One region of the Rhizobium sp. Leaf311 genome, then DNA from elsewhere that is predicted to be linked to it. Evidence: riboswitches for the same ligand, from Rfam matches in the RefSeq annotation. Region 1 holds a riboswitch; the other holds the start of a gene.

Evidence for each region. Region 1 has a riboswitch for S-adenosylmethionine ahead of ASF69_RS06150 (O-succinylhomoserine sulfhydrylase). Riboswitches for the same ligand answer to the same signal wherever they lie in the genome.
Region 2: linked by a shared signal. The riboswitch ahead of metA (homoserine O-succinyltransferase) and the one ahead of ASF69_RS06150 (O-succinylhomoserine sulfhydrylase) in region 1 are both predicted to bind S-adenosylmethionine.

The regions. Positions count from the first base shown of each region.
Region 1 is NZ_LMNZ01000004.1:73,082-76,260, forward strand. Features, by position in the region: gene apaG (Co2+/Mg2+ efflux protein ApaG) at 1-227, opposite strand, end outside; gene ASF69_RS06150 (O-succinylhomoserine sulfhydrylase) at 515-1,699, opposite strand; SAM riboswitch at 1,743-1,821, opposite strand; gene ASF69_RS06155 (2'-deoxycytidine 5'-triphosphate deaminase) at 1,896-2,990, shown strand; tRNA gene ASF69_RS06160 (tRNA-Gly) at 3,046-3,119, shown strand.
Region 2 is NZ_LMNZ01000022.1:16,106-19,284, forward strand. Features, by position in the region: gene ASF69_RS20720 (aldose epimerase family protein) at 1-613, opposite strand, end outside; gene metA (homoserine O-succinyltransferase) at 685-1,611, opposite strand; SAM riboswitch at 1,689-1,765, opposite strand; gene ASF69_RS20730 (thiamine diphosphokinase) at 1,857-2,507, shown strand; gene ASF69_RS20735 (ABC-F family ATP-binding cassette domain-containing protein) at 2,511-3,179, shown strand, end outside.

The DNA of each region.
Region 1 (3,179 bases):
AGATAGGGCTGCTCGCCCACCACGCCGGGGCCGGAAACTTCGTCGACCTGGCCGTTTTCATCGGTGATATGCCAGTAGCGATTAACGAGCGTAACAGCCCTGTCCGAATTGTTTGAAATCACGACCGTGTAGCCCCAGACGTAGCGATTGTCATCCGGGTCGGACTGCTCTTCAAGATAATAGGGGTCGACCGTGACCTCGATATCTCTTGTCAGTGCACGATACATTCACAGGGCCCTACGTCGTTGTTGTTTTATTATTCTACACTACAGGCATGGGCTTAGGTCAAGAAACCCGGATTTCATATTGTATTTACTTTACCGGCGATGGTAAATTTTGGCTGCGGTCGAAGGAGAGTGTCACGCGCCTGGATGATGACAGTGCCATAACATCCGTGCCCTGCTTTCCATAATGCTTATTGCAGGGCCTATGGAAATTTTTCGAGGCGGCGATTGCGGTCGCGAATACAGGGGCGGGTAGGCGGCCCGGCACGAGGCCGGACCGTGGATGTCGATCAGGCCGAGACCTTGGCGAGTGCTGCTGCGAAATCCTCCAGCAGATCGTCTGTGTCTTCGATACCGCAGGAAAGGCGCAATGTGCCGCCGGAAATGCCCAGTTCGGCGCGGGCTTCATCCGTCAGGTTCTTGTGCGTCGTCGTGCCCGGATGGGTGATGAGGCTCTTGGCATCGCCGAGATTGTTGGAAATCTTGACGACCTCCAGGGCGTTCTGCAGCTTGAATGCCGCTTCCTTGCCACCTTTCAGCTCAAAGCAGACGAGGGTCGATCCACCCGTCATCTGCCGGGCAATGATGTCGGCCTGCGGGTGATCGGCTCGGCCGGGATAGATGACCTTGGCCACCTTGGTCTGCTCTGCCAGAAAATCGGCGATCTTGCCGGCATTGGCGGTCTGCTGGCGCACGCGAAGCGGCAGGGTTTCCATGCCTTTCAACAGTGTCCAGGCGTTGAAGGGCGAAAGAGCCGGGCCGGTATGGCGGAAGTAGTCCTGAAGCTCTTCCTCGATCCAATTCTTGTCGGAAAGAACCACGCCGCCAAGGCAGCGTCCCTGACCATCGATATGCTTGGTCGCCGAATAGACGACGATATGCGCGCCCAGTTCCAGCGGCTTCTGGAAAAGCGGCGTCGCAAACACGTTGTCGACAACCAGTTTTGCGCCGATCTGATTGGCAAGCTTGGCTACGCCTGCGATATCGACCACTTCCAGCGTCGGATTGGTCGGGCTTTCCAGGAAGAACAGCTTGGTGTTGGGCTGGATCGCCTTTTCCCAGTTGGCAAGATCGCGACCGTCTACCAGCGTGCAGCCAATGCCATATTTGGGCGCAAGCGTTTCCACCACCCAGCGGCAGGAGCCAAACAGCGCGCGCGCGGCAACGATGTGATCGCCCGCTTTCAGCTGGCACAGAATGGCGGCGCTGACGGCAGCCATGCCGGAGGCCGTGGCGCGGGCATCTTCGGCGCCTTCCAGCATACACATGCGCTTTTCGAACATGTCATTGGTCGGGCTTGCGTAACGGGCATAGATAAAGCCATCCGTCTCGCCCTTGAAACGGGCTTCTGCGGCTTCAGAGCTGTCATAGACGAAGCCCTGTGTGAGATAAATCGCCTCGGATGTCTCGCCATAGGCAGAACGCAGTGTGCCGCCATGGACCAATTGGGTTGCCGGGCGCCATTTCTTGCTCATGTCATCACCTTACAAACAAAAAAACCGGCCGCAAAAGCAGACCGGTTACAAGCACCCGGTCTTTTTAGCCACTTATTTAACGTGGCTGCAAGCCGACCGGCCAAATCACCACGGGATAAGATTGCCATAACTCCGTTAACGACTTGCGTCAATGCCTTGCTTTTGGTTTTGTCGCACATGAAAAAGGTGGTGAGCGATGACGAGAACAACAGGCATTTTGGCAGATGGAGCGATCCGCGAGCTGTTCCAGGCCGGTCAGTTGACCAGCAAGAAGGCGCTGGATTCAGATCAGGTCCAGCCTGCCAGCCTAGACCTGCGCCTGGGTACCAAGGCTTACCGTGTCCGGGCCAGCTTCATGCCCGGCCCATCCACCCAGGTTATTGAAAAGCTGACCCGCCTCAGCCTTCACGAGATCGATCTCAGCGAAGGCGCGGTGCTGGAAACAGGCTGCGTCTATATCGTGCCCCTGATGGAGGCGCTGGCGCTTCCGGCAGGCATGTCTGCTTCCGCCAACCCGAAAAGCTCGACAGGCCGCCTCGACATCTTCACCCGCGTCATCACCGATTATGCGCAGGAATTTGACAAGATCCCGGCGGGATATCACGGTCCGCTCTATCTCGAAATCAGCCCGCGTACCTTCCCCATCGTCGTTCGTCAGGGCTCGCGCCTGTCGCAAATCCGCTTCCGCATCGGCCACTCCGTTCTCAACGAAGGTGAGTTGCTGACGCTGCATGAAAACGACACGCTGGTTGCAAGCGAAACCCCCAATGTATCGGGCGGCGGCATTGCCCTGTCGATCGATCTGCAGGGCTTCGGCGAACAGGGCCTGATCGGTTATCGCGGCAAGCATCACACCGCCGTGGTCGATGTCGATCAGAAAGCGGCGCATGACGTGCTGGACTTCTGGGAGCCAATCCATGCGCGGGGCCGCGCCGAACTGATTCTCGATCCGGATGAATTCTACATTCTCGTCTCCCGCGAAGCGGTGCACGTTCCACCGCTCTATGCCGCCGAAATGACGCCCTACGACCCGCTGGTAGGCGAGTTCCGCGTACATTACGCCGGCTTCTTCGATCCCGGCTTCGGCCACGCCAGCGCCGGCGGAACCGGCAGCCGCGCGGTTCTCGAAGTCCGAAGCCACGAAGTCCCCTTCATTCTCGAACACGGCCAGATCGTCGGTCGCCTGGTCTACGAACACATGCTGACCAAACCGGAAGGCCTCTACGGCACCGGCCTCGGCTCCAACTATCAAGCCCAGGGCCTCAAACTCTCCAAGCACTTCCGCGCCTGATAGACCCACAACAAACTTGACAGCCCACCACAACTGTCAGACTTTTGAATGCCATGCGGGTGTAGCTCAATGGTAGAGCAGCAGCTTCCCAAGCTGAATACGAGGGTTCGATTCCCTTCACCCGCTCCAGGCGTTCTTTCCCCTATATTTGCGATCTTGGAACAAAACTCCGTCGAGTAACGTTGGTTT
Region 2 (3,179 bases), on a different contig from region 1:
GCTCGTCCGTTGGAAGGTAATGATCGGCGGCGATTTCGATTTCATGGCCGAGCGCCGATTCCGCGCCGTCCAGATTGAAATAGGAATGCTGGCAAACATTGGCGAGCGTCGGCTGATCGGTCGTCGTTTCGTAAACGACCGACAAAACGCCTCCCTCGCGAATTGTGTAGGTGGCCGTTACAGCACAATTACCCGGATAGCCGGCGCGGCCATCGGGATCGATGATCTGCAGCACGACATGACTGGGGCCATGTTCCATGATCATCCAGTTGCGCTTGCCGATATTGTCGCTGCCGCCGTGAAGGTGGGTAACGCCTTTTTCGTTCAGCTCCAGCTGATAGGCCTTGCCATCGATGGAAAACTTGCCGCCACCGATGCGATTGGCGTTTCTGCCGGGCGTGGCGCCGAAATAGGAGGAATATTTCGGATAGTCATCGAAATTTTCGAAGCCGAGAAGAAGTGGCGGCTGATGGCCTTCAAGCCGCAGATCCTGGATGACGGCGCCCCATGTCATGACATTGGCACTCAATCCGCCAGCAGCAATGCCCACGCGCTCGACCTTTTCTCCCGTCGGCGTAAATCCGAAGTTTTCACGTGTCCCGGCTTCCAGCATAGCGATACTCTCCCAATCGATCGTTTCGGGCCGGACGTTGCGTTATTTTCCGACCCTTCGCAATCACTGAATTACTTTCTGCCCGTGCCGATCGCTTCCAGTTCGTACGGCGTGGTCTGATAGATCTCGTTGATCCAGTTGCCAAAAAACAGGTGGGCATGGCTGCGCCAACGGTTGAGTGGCTTCAAGGTCGGATCGTTGTGCGGAAAGTAGTCATGCGGAAGCTTGATCGGTACGCCCGCGTTCACATCGCGAAAATACTCGTCTGACAGCGACGTCGAGTCATATTCGACGTGATTGAACATATAGAGGCGCTTGCCCTTGGCCTCATGGGCCAGACACACGCCCATTTCCTCGGATTCCATCAGGATTTCCAGTTCCGGATGTTGCTCGATGTCGGCGCGGCGAACCTCTGTCCAGCGCGATACCGGAACCTGAAAATCGTCGGAGAAACCGCTGAGATAAATTGAGGATGGGCAAAGATTGCGGTGTCTGTAGACGCCGAATGCCTTTTCCTTCAACTCGTGCTTCGGCACGCCGTGGAAGTGATAGATTGCCGCCATTGCACCCCAGCAGACATTGAGCGTCGAGTGGACGTTGGTCTGTGTCCAGTCGAAGATTTTCTGCATTTCGTCCCAATAGGTGACTTCCTCGTAGTTCAGCGTTTCCACCGGTGCGCCGGTGATGATGAAGCCGTCAAACTTGCGGTTCTTCACTTCTTCCCATGTCTCGTAGAAGGAAAGCAGATGTTCTTCCGAGGTGTTCTTGGCGCGGTGTCCGCCGATGCGGACCAGCGAGAGTTCAACCTGCAGCGGTGATGCGCCCACCAGTCGCGCCATCTGGATTTCGGTCTTGATCTTGTTTGGCATGAGGTTGAGCAGCCCGATCTGCAGCGGGCGGATATCCTGACGGATGGCTGCCGTTTCTGTCATGACCCGCACGCCCTCATTCACGAGGGTCTGGAAAGCGGGGAGCGTATCGGGAATCTTGATTGGCATGTCAAACTCACTTCCATGGCGGCGTAGGCCGTGAAAACAAAAAAACCGGTGGCGAAATCGCAACCGGTCCTCGGAAATTGACTTTTTCCTCGACCCTTTAGCGACTTCTTTAAAGTGGCTGCAAGCCGGTCGGCAAATCACCACTGACGGGTGTCATAATCCCGCGCAGCCAGAAAATCAATATCGCAGGCCAATCCGGCGTTTGTGTCTTTCCATCCGTGACCGATCCGGGCTATGGCAGGGGAATGACGCCTACCCATTTCACCATACTTCTCGGCGGCACAATCACCGTCACGGATCGTCTGCGAAAAGCAGTGGCGGACACGCGCGTGATTGCGGCTGACAGCGGAATGCGTCACGCCGAGCCTCTCGGTCTGACGCCGGAATTATGGGTGGGTGACTTCGATTCCTCCGACAGGGACCTCCTGGCACGGTGGCCTGATGTGCCACAAAGGCCGTTTCCCGCGTCCAAAGGTGTGACCGACGGCGAAATTGCCGTGTCTGAGAGCATCGAGCGCGGTGCCACCCGTTTGACCCTGGTGGGTGCACTCTCCGGCGAACGGTCGGACCATGCGCTGTTTCATCTGCTCTATGCCGTTTCACTGGCTGAAAGCAGCATCGATGTCACTCTCACATCCGGGGAGGAGGAGGCCTATCCCTTGCTGGCAGGGGAACGCACGCTCGATCTGCCGGCAGGATCGTTGTTTTCTGTCGCCGGTTTTACGGCGCTGTCGGGTCTCGAAATCAGGAATGCGCGCTATCCCCTGACAGATTTTGCGCTTGCTTTTGGCTCGTCCCGTACTATTTCCAACGTGGCGGAGGGGCCATTGCACCTTCGTCTTGAAAGCGGCAAGGCCATCGTGCTCGCCCGTCCCTATGATTTGACCGGAGCCTGAACCTTGGCACCCCCTATTCTGAAACTCGACGATATCAAGCTGACCTTCGGCGTTACTCCACTGCTCGACGGTGCCAATCTGCAGGTGGAGCCGGGGGATCGTATCTGCCTTGTCGGCCGCAATGGTTCGGGCAAATCGACGCTGATGAAGATCGCGGCGGGTCTCGTAGAGGCGCAGTCCGGTGAGATATTCCGTCACCCTTCGGCTACGATCCGTTATCTAGAGCAAGCACCTGATTTCGCCGACTTCGAGACGGTTCAGGCCTATGCGGAAGCCGGTCTTGGCCCTGGCGACGATGCCTATCGCGTCACCTATCTGCTGGAACATCTCGGTCTGACCGGGCAGGAGCATCCGTCTAGCCTTTCTGGCGGCGAAGCTCGCCGCGCTGCTCTCGTGCGCGTCATGGCACCAGAGCCCGACATTCTGATGCTGGACGAGCCGACCAACCATCTGGATCTGCCGACAATCGAATGGCTGGAAAGCGAATTGCAGCAGACGCGAAGTGCCCTGGTCCTGATCTCGCATGACAGGCGCTTCCTTGAAAAGGTCTCCACAGCGACAGTCTGGCTGGATCGTGGGCAGGCGCGGCGTCTCAGCCGCGGGTTCGCGCATTTCGAGGAATGGCGCGACAAGGTGCTCGAAGAGGAAGAGCTGGAGCAGCACAAGCTCGGC